Regions from separate parts of the Streptomyces sp. SL06 genome, predicted to be linked through region 2. Evidence: riboswitches for the same ligand, from Rfam matches in the RefSeq annotation. Region 2 holds a riboswitch; each other region holds the start of a gene.

Region 1 (4,266 bases), 1.4 Mb from region 2:
TGCGGTCGTACCTCACCGGCGCCCCGTCGACCGTCAACGTCCCCGCGCCCGGCCTCAGTCCGCCGCTCAGCAGCCGCATCAGCGTGGTCTTGCCACTGCCGTTGCGGCCCAGCAGCGCGAGCGCGCGCCCCTCGCGCACCTCGAAGTCCAGCCCGACCAGCACGTCCGGTCCCTCCTCGTACCCGAAGGACACGCCCCGCAGGGCGACCAGGACGGGTGCCGTCGCCTCCGTCGCCCCGGTCGTCTCGCTCACGACAGCGGCCCTTCCAGTACGAGGGTGAGGGCGGCCAGCGCCGCCAGCAGTGCGCCGCTCGCCGCCGTGAAGGGCACCGAGACGCGCGCCTCGGGCACCAGGACGCGCAGGGTGCCGTCGTAGCCGCGCCCGGCGAGCCCGGACTGGAGCCGCGCCGCCCGGTCGAAGGCCCGCACGAACGCCGTCGCGCCGAGACCGCCCAGCGAACGCCAGGCGGCGGCCCGGGTGGTGTGCCCCAGCCGCGCGGCCTGCGCCTCACGGACCCGGCGCACGGAGTCCAGCAGCAGGAAGCTCATGCGATACGTCACCAGCGCCACGTCGACCACCGGCGCCGGTACCCCGGCCCGCACCAGGCGGGGCAGCAGGTCGGACATCGGAGTGGTGAACGCGAACAGCAGTACCCCGAGCGAGGCCGCCGACGTACGCAGCAGCAGCTCACCGGCGCGCACCGGCCCGCCGTCCGCCGCCGTCAGGAACCCGTCCGGGCCCCCGACCTGCACCAGCAGCGGCAGCGCCCCGGTCACGCAGAAACCCAGCGGCACCCGGTACGCCCGCCACAGCCGGCGCCCCGGCACGCCCGCCGGGCCGAGCAGCACGGCGAGGGCCGTCACCAGCACCAGCGCCGCGCCCGGCCACGGCGGCAGCGAGATCGCCAGCACGGTCAGGCCCAGCCCGAGCACGGCCTTGTCCACGGGATGCCGGCGGCGCCAGCGACTGCTGTGCGCCGCCGCGTCGATCGGCAGCACTCAGTCCCCTCCGGGGGCGTCCCGCAGCGCCGTCGCCGCCCGTTCCTCGCCCTGCCGCCGGCCCCGGCGCAGCCCGAAGTAGTACGCCAGTACGCCCGCGCCGAGCGCGGCCTGGAGGGCGAACAGCGCCGACTCGACCTCCCCGGACGGGGGTTCGTACAGTGGCGAGAACCACGGCTCGTAGTCCGGTTCGATCTCGGTGATCGCCGTCTCCGCCTCGGCGTCGGAACCGGTGAAGGGCTCTTCCTTGTGGTCGCCGAGCCCCAGCACCAGCGGCAGTACCGCGAGCGCGGCCACGGCGAGCAGCAGCAGGGCGTTGATCTTCGTGTTGCGGTTCATCGGGCCACCGCCTCCTGCTCGCCGGGCCCGGTCGGTCCAGGCTGCGCCCCGTCGGCCGTGCCGGACTTGCCGTGCTTGGTCAACAGGACGCCCAGCCGGGTCAGTTCACCCTTGCTGGACTGCACAAGCAGCCGCATCACGATCACCGTGAGCAGGCCCTCGCTCACCGCGAGCGGGATCTGCGTGACGGCGAAGATGGACCCGAACTTGCCGAGCGCGCCCCAGAATCCGCTGCTCGGGTCCGGGAAGGCCAGCGCCAACTGCACGCTGGTGACGCAGTAGGTGGACAGATCGGCGACGAACGCCCCGAAGAACACCGCGACCATCAGCGGCACGTCGTAGCGGCGCAGCAGCCGGTAGAGCGCGTATCCGGCCCAGGGGCCGACGATCGCCATCGAGAAGACGTTGGCGCCGAGCGTGGTCAGCCCGCCGTGCGCGAGCAGCAGCGCCTGGAAGAGGAGGGTGATCGTGCCCAGCACGGCCATGATCGGCGGGCGGAAGAGGATGGCACCCAGACCTGTGCCGGTGGGATGGGAGCAACTCCCGGTGACCGACGGCAGTTTCAGGGCCGACAGAACGAACGTGAAGGCCCCGGAGGCGCCGAGGAGCAGGGTGCTCTCCGGGTGTTCCCGGACCTCACGGGTGAGTGACCGTACTCCGTGGACGACGAACGGCGCGGACGCGACACCCCAGGCGATCGCGTGCGCCGGTGGCAGAAAGCCCTCGGCTATGTGCATGGCTCAGCAGACCCTCTCCAGCACCTCGTGGATGGACGACGCGCCTTGGCCGGTCTCCTGGCTGACGGGTACCACCGCCCGTGCTCCGCCTTCCCGGGTCACAAGGACCCAGTGGCTGCCCGTGAGGGCCGGAGCCGGACTTCCCGATTCACAGTGGCGAGGGCCGCACCGGCATCACACCGGATTTCCCGTTCACCAAGGCGTGGTGACAGTAGTGCTCCCACGGGGGTGGTGACAAGCGGGCCTTCGGTCCGGCGGACGTGGCACCGGGCCGGTCGGCGGGCCCCAGAACTGCGGAAACCGCTGCCGCCGCTGCTCCGCCGCCCGGCCCCGCCGAGAGGCTCGCCGAACCGCCGGATGCCGTCGGGACCGCCGTCACCGGATGCCGTCGGGACCGCCGTCACCGGATGCCGTCGGGACCGCCGTCATTCGCGCCGGTCCTGTTCCATCCGCCGGACCACCATGTCGCGCACCCGCCGGGTCAGCGCGGTCGCGGCGGCGGTGAGGAACACGAAGGTGTAGAGGATCTGCAGGACGGTGACGATCCGGGCCACCTGGCCCCGCGGGGTGATGTCCCCGTAGCCGACCGTGGCGAGCGTGACCACGGTGAAGTACAGGGCGTCGACGCGGGTGCGCAGGCCGCTGAACTCGCCCGGCTGCTTGGCGAGGGCGTAGTAGGTGGCCGCGAAGACGTGCACGGACAGGACCATCAGGAGCGGGATGAACACCCCTGGCCGGGTCCCCGGGCGCTCGACGAGGACATCGCGGACCTCGCGCAGCAGCAGCGCGGCCACGACGATCAGCGCCAGCGCGAACAGCAGCCAGCTCAGCACGGGGCGCCCCGGGCCCAGATGGTCGAGGGGGAGCAGGAAGTAGACCACGGCCATGACCACCGAGGCGCAGGCCCACTCGAACCAGGGCCGCGCCATCCCCCAGGGGGTACGCGTCCTGGCACGTCCGGCGGAGTCCCGGCGCCCCCTCACAGCGCCCCCCGCGGCTCGGGGTCCGGCCGGCGTACGAGCTGGGTGACGACGAAGGCGACGACCGACGCGGTGACGATCAGCGGCATCTGGTCGTAGGCGTCTTCGCCCATGAGCAGCACCGCGAGCACCGCGCTGGACAGTGGCAGCCCCGTCACCGAGGCCGCCGCCGCGGAGATGCCGAGGGCAAGGGCCGGGGTCGCGCCGAAGCCGGGCAGCCCGGAGCAGGCCATGGCCGTCGCAGCGCCCAGCAGCACGGCCGGGAAGATCGGGCCGCCGCGCAGAGCGCCCAGCGCGATGCCCCAGGCCAGCGTCTTGCAGAGGACCAGGGCGACCAGTGCGCCGACCGGCCGGGCATGGGGGTGCGCGGCGAGCTGGGCGAGGGCGGCCTGGCCCGACAGTGCCGCCTCGGCCGGGGAACGGCCGGTGATCAGCGCGTACGCGGCGAGGCAGACCCCGACCGCCGTGGCACAGACGACGGTGCGTACGGCCGTGCGGTGCCGCGTCCACGCGGCGGTGCGGTGCCCCAGCGCGCGGGTCGACGTGATCAGTACGGCGATCAGTGCCGCCGTGGGCACGCCCCACAGGAAGTCCCCGGCGTCCGGGGCGGCGACCGGCGGTACGTCGGGCAGGGCGAGGGCGCCGATCTTCAGGCCGGTCCACTGTCCGAAGCCGGTGAAGACCAGGGCGCCCGCGGCGCTGGCCAGCAGACACGGCAGCAGCAGGACGACCAGCCGGGAGCCCGCGAGGCCGGCCCCCTCGATGAGCAGTACGGCCGCGACCACCGGACCGCCGAGAATGGTGGAGATCGCGGCGGTGGAACCGGCCGTGGCCAGGACCGCGCTCGCCCTCGGGTCCCCGGCCGCGCCCGCCCGCCGCACCGCCAGCAGGGCGAGGCCGCTGCCGACGGCCATCAGGGGAGCCTCGGGCCCCAGCACCACGCCGAGCGGCAGTGTGGCCAGCGCGGCCAGGACGGTGCCGGGCAGCGCACGGGGGCCGACGGGCGCGCCGCCCAGACCGTCCACCGGGAGATGGCCGCCGGCGCCGGGCATCCGGGTCACGATCGGCGCCAGGACCAGCCCGGCCAGCACCAGTGCGGGCAGCGGCCACCACCAGGGCGGGGCGTCGTACCCGGCCGCCCGGGGCAACAACGTCCACACCCAGTGCTGGAGCTGGTGCTGGAGGCCGACGAAGAAGAAACAGGCCAGCGC
Region 2 (4,266 bases):
GGCGGTCAGGCCGGGCGCCTCCTTGCTGAGCGAGACGTTGCCGCCCTTGGCCAGGGAAATTCCCACGGGGTTCTCCTTCGTCGTGTCCGCTGATCACATCTGCTGATCACGTCCGTCTTGCCTTCCCGCCAATCTACAACACTGTAGAAGAATGGCTTCTATACGATGTCGCCCCGGAAGGGGCTCAGTGGCACAGGGAGGCGGGCCGTGACGGATCACCGGCGTCCGCGGCGGGGGCAGGGCGAACTGGAGGCGCTGGTGCTGTCGGCGCTGCGCGAGGCGGACGGCCCCGCGACGGCCGGCCGGGTGCAGGAACACCTGGGCGGCGACCTCGCCTACACCACGGTGATCACGATCCTGACCCGGCTGCTGGAGAAGGGCGTGGTCAGCCGTGAGCGCGCGGGCCGGTCCTTCGCCTGGTCGCCCGCCTCCGACCAGGCCGGCCTCGCCGCTCGCAAGATGCGCAAGGTCCTGGACGCCGAGAGCGACCGGGAAGCCGTGCTCGCCAGCTTCGTCACCGGCCTGGACCCGGACGACGAGCGGCTGTTGCGCGCGCTGCTGGGGCACACGTGCGACGCGGGTCACGGCTGACACCGCATGGGGGTCTTCGTCTTCCTGCCGCTGGTCCTGCCGTTGACGGCGTGGCCGATCGCCCGGCTGGCCGAGCAGCACCTGCACCCGCGGACCGCGACCCGGCTGCTCACCGTCGTGGCCGCCGTGATGGCCCTGTGCAGCACACTGTGCCTGGCCCTGGTGATGGTGGTCGGCACCGCCCAACTGCCGGGCAACCCGCTGCCCGACGGCTGGTCGGACCCCGAGGTGCGGGCGGCGGTGCCGTACGACGAGATCGTCGGCAAGGCGGCGATTCCCGCGCTGTGCGCGGTGGTCGTGGCCCTGGCGCGGACCCTGTGGCGGCACGGCAGGGTACGGCGCGGCGCCCACCGCGCCCTGGCCGGACTGCCGGGCACCGGGGTGGCCGTACTGCCGGACGACGTGCCCTATGCGTACGCGCTGCCCGGGGGAGAGCGGGACCGCGTGGTGGTGAGCACGGCCCTGCTCGACTGCCTCGAACCGGCCGAACGGCGCGCGCTGTTCGCCCACGAGCGCGCCCACCTGGCCGCCCGGCACCACCGCTTCCTGCTCACGGTCCGGCTCGCGGCGCTGGCCAACCCGTTCCTGCGGCCCCTGCGGACCGCCGTGTCCTACACGGCGGAGCGGTGGGCGGACGAGGCCGCGGCCCGGGTGGTCGGCGACCGACGGGCGGTGGCGACCGCCATCGGCAAGGCGGCCCTCGTCTCCCGGGGCACCCCGATCGCCACCCTGGCCGGCTTCGCGGCGCCCGGCCCGGTGCCGCGCCGGGTGGCGGCCCTGCTGGGTCCCGCGCCCACGGTGCGCACCTGGCCGCCGGTGTTCACCTCGGTGGGCCTGGCCGCGTGGGCGGCGGCCGCCGGAACCGCCGTGTCGGCGATGTCGTCCGCGAACGCCGCCGTCACCATGTTCCTCATCCTGAGAGCCGCGACGCCGCTCTGAGCGCCCTTCGCCCCCCTCCGGATCCGCAGGCCCACGGGGCCGGCGGTGCGGCCCCCTGTGGTAGCTTGCGGAAGCCAGTCGAACCCACCTGGTGGGTCAGGGAATCCGGTGCGAATCCGGAACTGACGCGCAGCGGTGAGGAGGACGGGCGGGACACGGGCCACTGGGCGGCAGGAGCCGTCCGGGAAGGCGTCCCGCCCGGTCGATTCCGAGTCCGAAGACCTGCTGGCACCCGCACCGTGCACGACGCGGGCCACACCGTACGAACGGGCTTCGCGCACGAGCCCTCGACGCCAGAGGACCTTCCTTGCCCGCAGCACGCCCCGCCGGCCTCCGCCGCGTCCCCCGCTCCCGCCGTACCCTCCGCGGCCCCGTCCTGCTGCTGACCGGCGCCCTGCTGGCGTCCGGCTGCGGTTCCGGGCCGGCCACCACCGACTCCGCCGCGCCGGCCGAGTCGGCCGGCTACCCGCGCACCCTCGGTGACTGCGGCCACCGGGTCGAGATCACCGCGGCCCCCCGGCGGGCGGTCTCCCTCAACCAGGGCACCACGGAGATCCTGCTCTCGCTCGGCCTGGCCGACCGCATGGCGGGCACCGCCACCTGGACCGACCCGGTCATGAAGGGACTGGAGAAGGCGAACGCCACCGTCCCCCGGCTCGCCGACGACACACCCTCCTTCGAGAAGGTCCTGGACGCCGAACCCGACTTCGTGGCCGCCTCCTTCACCTCCACCCTCGGCACCGGCGGCGTGGCCACCCGGGAGCAGTTCGACGAACTCGGCGTGCCCTCCTACCTGTCCCCGTCCGACTGCGTCGGCAAGGACAACAGCGGTGACGGCGACGGCACCCGCACCGAGCCCCTGACCATGGCGACCGTGTACCGCGAAGTACGCGACCTGGCCCGGGTGTTCGGCGTCGAGCAGCGCGGCGAGAAACTCATCGCCGACCTCAAGGCCAGGGTCGACCGGGCGACAGCGGACATCGACGCCTCCGGCACCACCCTCATGTACTGGTTCGCCAACTCCACCTCGCCCTACATGGCGGGCTGCTGCGGCGCCCCCGGCATCATCACGCACGCGGTCGGCGCCAAGAACGCCATGGACGACAGCCACGACGAATGGCCGCAGATCGGCTGGGAGACCGTCGCCGACCGCGACCCCGACGTCCTGGTCATCGGCGACCTCACCCGCAGGTCCCAGACGGCCGAGACGGCCGCGAAGAAGATCGAGTTCCTGGAGTCCGACCCGGTCACCAGGAACATGACCGCCGTCCGCGAGAAGAGGTACGTACTGCTCAGCGGGCAGGCCATGAACCCCACCATCCGCACCGTCGAGGGCGTGGAGAAGGTGGCGGCGGCGCTGCGCGCCCACGGACTCACCAAGTGACGTCCACGAGCACGGCGCCCGTCGGCATACGCGTGAGCGGCCGCCGCCTCCCGGTGTGGGTGGCGGCCGGAATCGTCGCCCTGTGCGCCTCCGTGGCCGTCGCCGTCACCATCGGCCCCGCGGACATCGGCGTCGGCGAGGTGTGGTCCGTGGTCGCCGCCCACCTCGGCGGGCGCACCGGCGCCGCGGAGGTCTCGCCGATCCGCGACGGCATCGTATGGAACCTGCGGCTGCCCCGCACCCTCCTCGCGGCGGTGTGCGGCGCCGGACTCGCCGTGTGCGGGGCCGTACTCCAGTCCCTGCTGCGCAATCCGCTCGCCGACCCCTTCGTACTGGGCGTCTCCTCCGGCGCCTCCACCGGCGCCGTCCTGGTCGTCGTACTCGGCGTGGGTGGCGGCGCGCTGTCCGTCTCGGGCGGGGCGTTCGCCGGTGCGGTGTGCTCCTTCGCGCTGGTGATGCTGCTCAGCCACAGCCTCGGCGGCACCCCGGACCGGGTGGTGCTCGCGGGCGTGGCGGCGATGCAGTTGTTCTCCGCGCTCACCTCGTTCGTGGTGATGACCGCGGCCGACGCCGAGACCACCCGCGGCGTGCTGTTCTGGCTGCTCGGCTCGCTCGGCGGGGCGGGCTGGACGGACGTGTGGACCGGCACCGCGGCCCTGGTGCTGGTCCTGGCCGTGTGCCTCGGCCACGCCGGGACGCTGGACGCCTTCGCCTTCGGCCAGGACGCGGCGGCCTCGCTCGGCGTCCATGTGGCCCGTACCCGGCTGGTACTGCTGTGCGCCACCGCCCTGCTCACCGCCGCGCTGGTCGCCTCGGCCGGCGCCATCGGCTTCGTCGGACTGGTGCTGCCGCACGCCGTACGGGCGCTGACCGGCCCCGGGCACGCCCGACTGCTGCCGGTCTGCGCCCTCGCCGGGGCGGTGTTCCTGGTGTGGGTCGACACCGTGGCCCGTACCGTCCTCCAGCCCCAGGAGGTCCCGGTGGGCGTGCTGACCGCGCTGATCGGCGTGCCGGCCTTCGTCCTCGTGCTGTACCGCACCCGGAGGGCACGGTGACCCTGAGCGCCGAGCGGGTCTCCCGCGCCGCCGGCGGGCGGCTCATCCTGGACGGGGTGGGACTGAGCCCCCGGCCCGGCGCCATGACGGGGCTGCTCGGCCCCAACGGCTCGGGCAAGTCCACCCTGCTGCGCCTGCTCGCCGGCCTCCTCGCCCCGGACGCCGGCGTCGTCACCCTCGACGGCCGCCCCCTGGCCGAGACGGGCCGCCGGGACATCGCCCGGCGCCTGGCCGTCGTCGAGCAACAGGCGGACACACAGGTCGAACTGAGCGTCGTGGACGTCGTCCGGCTCGGCC
Region 3 (4,266 bases), 7.0 Mb from region 2:
CCCGGCCGCGAGATTGCGGCGGTAGAAGGCGTTGGACTCCTCGGCCGTGGAGAACCCCGCGTACTGGCGGATCGTCCAGGGCTGGTTGACGTACATCGTCGGATAGGGGCCGCGCAGGTACGGCGCGATGCCCGGGTAGGTGCCCAGGAAGTCCAGGCCCTCCAGGTCGTGCCCGGTGTACAGCGGCTTGACCGCGATGGCCTCCGGCGTCTCCCAGAGGAGGTCGTCACCGTCGGCGGCCCTCTTCACGGCCGCCCGCCACTCGTCGAGGGAGGCGTCGGCGGACGGCGTCCCCAGCTCGATCGCCGAGAAGTCGGGGATGGACATCAGGACACTCCCATGCGGTCGAGGGCTGCGGTGAGTACGGCGACGGCGTCGCAGCCGGCGAAGACATAGCTGTCCACGCCCGCGTACGGTCCCGGACGGCCCGCGAGGAACACGTGCTCGGCGCCCGCCTCCCGCAACGCGGCGGCGGTGGACTCGGCCTGCTCCCCGTACAGCGCGTCACTGGAGCACAGGCACGCCTCCCGCGCCCCGCTCTGCGCGAAGCCGCCCTCGGTGACGGGCTCGATGCCGCCGGCCTGGAAGAGGTTGGCGGCGAAGGTGAGCCGGGCGGTGTGCGCGGCGGCCGGGCCGAGCGCGGTCAGATGGACCCGGGGCCGGGTGCCGGTCGCGGCCAGGTGGGCGTCCGAGCGGGCGCGCAGCGCCTCGAACGCCTCGTCCCGCCGCACCCGGGGCAGGCCGCCGGCCGGCTGCTCGGGCGCCGGCTCGCGCAGGACGGGCTTCTCGGCCAGGTGCGGGAACTCGCTGACCCCGGTGACCGGCTCCCGCCGCTTGGCCAGCTTCGCGCTGCGCACGGCCCAGGTCCGCGCCAGCCGCTCGCCGACCGTCCCGGAGCGCAGGGCGGCGGCCTGCCCACCCGCCCGTTCGATGTCCTGGAAGAACTCCCAGGCGGCATGGGCGAGTTCGTCGGTCAGCCGTTCCACGTACCAGGAGCCGCCCGCCGGGTCGATCACCCGGGCCAGATGCGACTCCTCGATCAGGATGGTGGAGGTGTTGCGGGCGATACGGCGCGCGAACGCGTCCGGCAGACCGAGCGCGTGGTCGAAGGGCAGCACGGTCACGGCGTCGGCGCCGCCCGTCCCGGCGGCCAGTGCGGCGACCGTGGTGCGCAGCATGTTCACCCACGGGTCGCGGCGCGTCATCATCACCGTCGAGGTCACCGCGTGCTGGAGCTGCGCGCCCGCGCGCGGCGCCCCGCAGACCTCGGCCACCCGCGCCCACAGCCGGCGTGCGGCGCGCAGCTTGGCGATGGTCAGGAACTGGTCGGCGGTCGCGGCGTACCGGAACTCCAGCTGGGCCAGGGCCTGAGCCGTGTCCAGTCCCGCCGCGGTCAGTTCACGCAGGTAGGCCAGGCCCGTCGCCAGCGAGCAGCCCAGCTCCTGGGCCGCCGAACCGCCGGCCTCGTGGTACGGCAGCGCGTCCACGGTCAGAGCCCGCAGACCCGGGTGGCGTACGGCGCACAGCCGGGCCAGCTCGGTCACCGGCGCGGTGTCGTACGAGCGGCCGGTGCGGGCCTCGTGGCCCAGCGGATCGGCACCGAGGTTGCCGCGCACGGCGTCCGCGCCGACGCCCCTCGCCTCGTACAGGCGCAGCAGCTCACGAGCGGCGGCCTCGAACGCGTCGCCCGGGTCCAGGACGACGGGGGCCAGGTCGAGGTGGACGCCGCCGAGGGCGCGATCGAGCGCGGCGACCGGAAGCCCCGCGGGTTCTCCGACGGCCAGCCACAGGGAGGTGACGCCGTTCTCCAGGTCGGCGAGGACCGACGCCCCGTCGGCCACCGTGTGCCGCTGGCGCACATCCCACCCGCCCGCGCTGCCGGCCTGCGCGCGGGCGCCGCGCACGAAGGGCGGGAAGCCCGGAAGACCGGGGTCGGGGGCGACATCACGCGCGGTGTACAGGGGGCGTACCCGCAGGCCGTCCTCCAGCACGGTGGACAGGGCGTCCTCCGCCTCGTCGTCGGGCACCTCCCTGCCCGACTTGCGCAGCACACCCGCCACCAGGCGCTGCCACTGCTCGTGTGTCGCGTGCGGGAACCCGGCCGCGAGGGCGAGTCCTTCGTCAGGCAGGAGCGTCATGGTCGGATGTTAGGACAGGCCGGTGGACCGGCAGCAGAGGAAGCGGTTGTGACCTTGTTCTCGCCGCGAGTGTGACACGGGCCGCTCACACACCACGAGGTGCGCCGCGCCGCGCCGACCGGACGGCCGAGGTGGCGACGGCGTGGGTGACGGCCGTCCCTCCCTCCGCGGGGATGCTCGCCCACGGCGACGTGCCGCGTCAATCGGGCCGCACCGTCCCCGGCGCGGGCGTGCCCGGCGCGTGCGCCCTGGCCTGCGGCGACAAGCGGCCACCCGGGTTCCGCCACGAGTAAGCATTCGGTGAGAGCGGATCCTCGCCCCTCGGCGCGGTATTGGTCATGTACGGGCCGAGGGGTACGGTTGCTCCGAATCGACGACGGCAGGACGGAAGCCGGTGGGAATCCGGCGCGGTCGCGCCACTGTGTGCCGGCCCCTTCACAACGGGGGCGGCGAGTCAGACCCGTAGCCGTCGTCATGTGCACCACCGAAATGGGACGCGAACTCCCGGAGGAGGCCCCCGCCATGGCGCAGCATGTCGCCCCGCCGACCGCCACCAGCCCCGCCCTGCCCGCCAAACTGCCGATCGGCGCCATCGTTCCGTGGGCGGTCTTCTTCGGCGTCCTGATGCTGGTCCTGCTGTACTTCGTCGGTGCCGAACAGGGTGCCACCGCCCTCGTCTCCGGCGAGGACGTCCACGAGTGGGTGCACGACGCCCGCCACCTGCTCGGCTTCCCCTGCCACTGACGCCGGGAGCCGACATCCTCATGAACTCCACCACGGTGCGCAACCTGCTCGTGCGGGGCATGCTCGCGGGCCTGGGCGCGGGTGTACTCGCGCTGGTCGTCGCCTACTTCCTCGGTGAGCCGAACGTCGACCGGGCGATCGGCTTCGAGGAGGCCCACGCCCACGCCCACGAACACGAGGCCGAACTCGTCTCCCGGAGCCTTCAGTCCACCGCGGGCCTGGCCACCGGTGTCCTGGTCTACGGGGTCGCCTTCGGCGGCATCGCCGCCCTCGCCCACTGCTTCGCCCTCGGCCGCGTCGGCCGCCTCACCCCGCGGGCCACCGCGCTGCTGCTGTCCGGCTGCGCCCTGCTCGCCGTCTACGTCGTGCCGTTCCTCAAGTACCCGGCCAACCCGCCGGCCGTCGGTGACGCCGACACCATCGGCAGGCGGACCACCCTGTACTTCCTGATGATGGTGCTCGGGGTTCTGCTCGCGGTGGCCGCGGCCATCCTCGGCAAGCGGCTCGCCCCGAAGCTCGGCACCTGGTACGCCACCGTCGCGGCGGTGGCCGCGTTCGGCGTCGTGATCGGCGTGGCGTACGCGCTCCTGCCGGCCGTCAACGAGGTGCCGAGCGACTTCCCGGCCACGGTCCTGTGGCGGTTCCGGCTCTCCGCGCTGGCCATGCAGGTCACCCTGTGGGGCGGCTTCGGCCTCCTCTTCGGCGACCTGGCCGAGCGGCTGCTGAACCCCAGGTCCGCCGTCGCGGCCCCGGCGACGGCTCCCGGCTGACCGCCCCGCGTTCATGCACGAGGGCTCTCCGGCGCCTCCAGCGGGCGCCCCAGCCGCAGATTCCACCGTCCGGACCTGCCGGTCAGCTCCGTCGCCGTCAGGGGCGGCACATCCAGCCGCCAGAAGGCCGTGGCGGGCAACCCCAGCGCGTGGACGACGGCCGCACGCACGACCTCGGGCTCGACCACGGCGTGCGTGCGCCCGTCCGTCCGCGCGGCGTCGAGCCACCGGGCCGCCCGAGCACACAGGTCCCGGACGGACTCCCCACCGTGCGGTGCGCAGGCCGGGTCGGTGAGCCAGCGGGTCATCGCCTCCGGCTCGCGGGCGGCGACCTCGTCGAGGGTCAGGCCCCGCCACCGGCCCACGTCCAGGGGCCCCAGTGCCGGCTCGTCCTCACCACCCAGCCCCAGAGCCACGGCCGTCTCGCGACACCGCACACTTTCCGGGGAGACGACCGCACGGCCGGCCCGGGGCAGCGAGCCGGCCGCCGCGCGCGCCCGAGCGGCCCCCGCGTCGTCGAGCGGCCCGCCGTCGTCGAAGCGGGCCTGCCGCAGCGACCGGCTCGTCGCCGGCGAGATGAGAACGACTCTGCTGGTCACGCGGCGGTGCCTCCT

Evidence for each region. A riboswitch is a leader RNA that binds a small molecule or an ion and turns the genes downstream of it on or off. The one in region 2 is predicted to bind cobalamin.
Region 1: it holds a riboswitch for cobalamin, as region 2 does, so the genes downstream of both, AC4IHM_RS07035 (energy-coupling factor ABC transporter permease) here and AC4IHM_RS01290 (ABC transporter substrate-binding protein) in region 2, are expected to answer to the same signal.
Region 3: it holds a riboswitch for cobalamin, as region 2 does, so the genes downstream of both, AC4IHM_RS32830 (CbtB domain-containing protein) here and AC4IHM_RS01290 (ABC transporter substrate-binding protein) in region 2, are expected to answer to the same signal.

What each region holds. Positions count from the first base shown of each region.
Region 1 is NZ_JBSYOT010000002.1:1,584,394-1,588,659, reverse strand. Features, by position in the region: gene AC4IHM_RS07050 (energy-coupling factor ABC transporter ATP-binding protein) at 1-253, opposite strand, end outside; gene cbiQ (cobalt ECF transporter T component CbiQ) at 250-999, opposite strand; gene AC4IHM_RS07040 (energy-coupling factor ABC transporter substrate-binding protein) at 1,000-1,338, opposite strand; gene AC4IHM_RS07035 (energy-coupling factor ABC transporter permease) at 1,335-2,075, opposite strand; cobalamin riboswitch at 2,106-2,290, opposite strand; gene AC4IHM_RS07030 (potassium channel family protein) at 2,501-3,004, opposite strand; gene AC4IHM_RS07025 (chloride channel protein) at 3,055-4,266, opposite strand, start outside.
Region 2 is NZ_JBSYOT010000002.1:207,161-211,426, reverse strand. Features, by position in the region: gene AC4IHM_RS01305 (TerD family protein) at 1-66, opposite strand, end outside; gene AC4IHM_RS01300 (BlaI/MecI/CopY family transcriptional regulator) at 166-591, shown strand; gene AC4IHM_RS01295 (M56 family metallopeptidase) at 598-1,530, shown strand; cobalamin riboswitch at 1,589-1,774, shown strand; gene AC4IHM_RS01290 (ABC transporter substrate-binding protein) at 1,838-2,914, shown strand; gene AC4IHM_RS01285 (FecCD family ABC transporter permease) at 2,911-3,969, shown strand; gene AC4IHM_RS01280 (ABC transporter ATP-binding protein) at 3,966-4,266, shown strand, end outside.
Region 3 is NZ_JBSYOT010000002.1:7,184,703-7,188,968, forward strand. Features, by position in the region: gene scpA (methylmalonyl-CoA mutase) at 1-327, opposite strand, end outside; gene AC4IHM_RS32820 (methylmalonyl-CoA mutase family protein) at 327-2,138, opposite strand; gene AC4IHM_RS32825 (hypothetical protein) at 2,285-2,431, shown strand; cobalamin riboswitch at 2,499-2,623, shown strand; gene AC4IHM_RS32830 (CbtB domain-containing protein) at 2,661-2,882, shown strand; gene AC4IHM_RS32835 (CbtA family protein) at 2,903-3,652, shown strand; gene AC4IHM_RS32840 (histidine phosphatase family protein) at 3,664-4,251, opposite strand.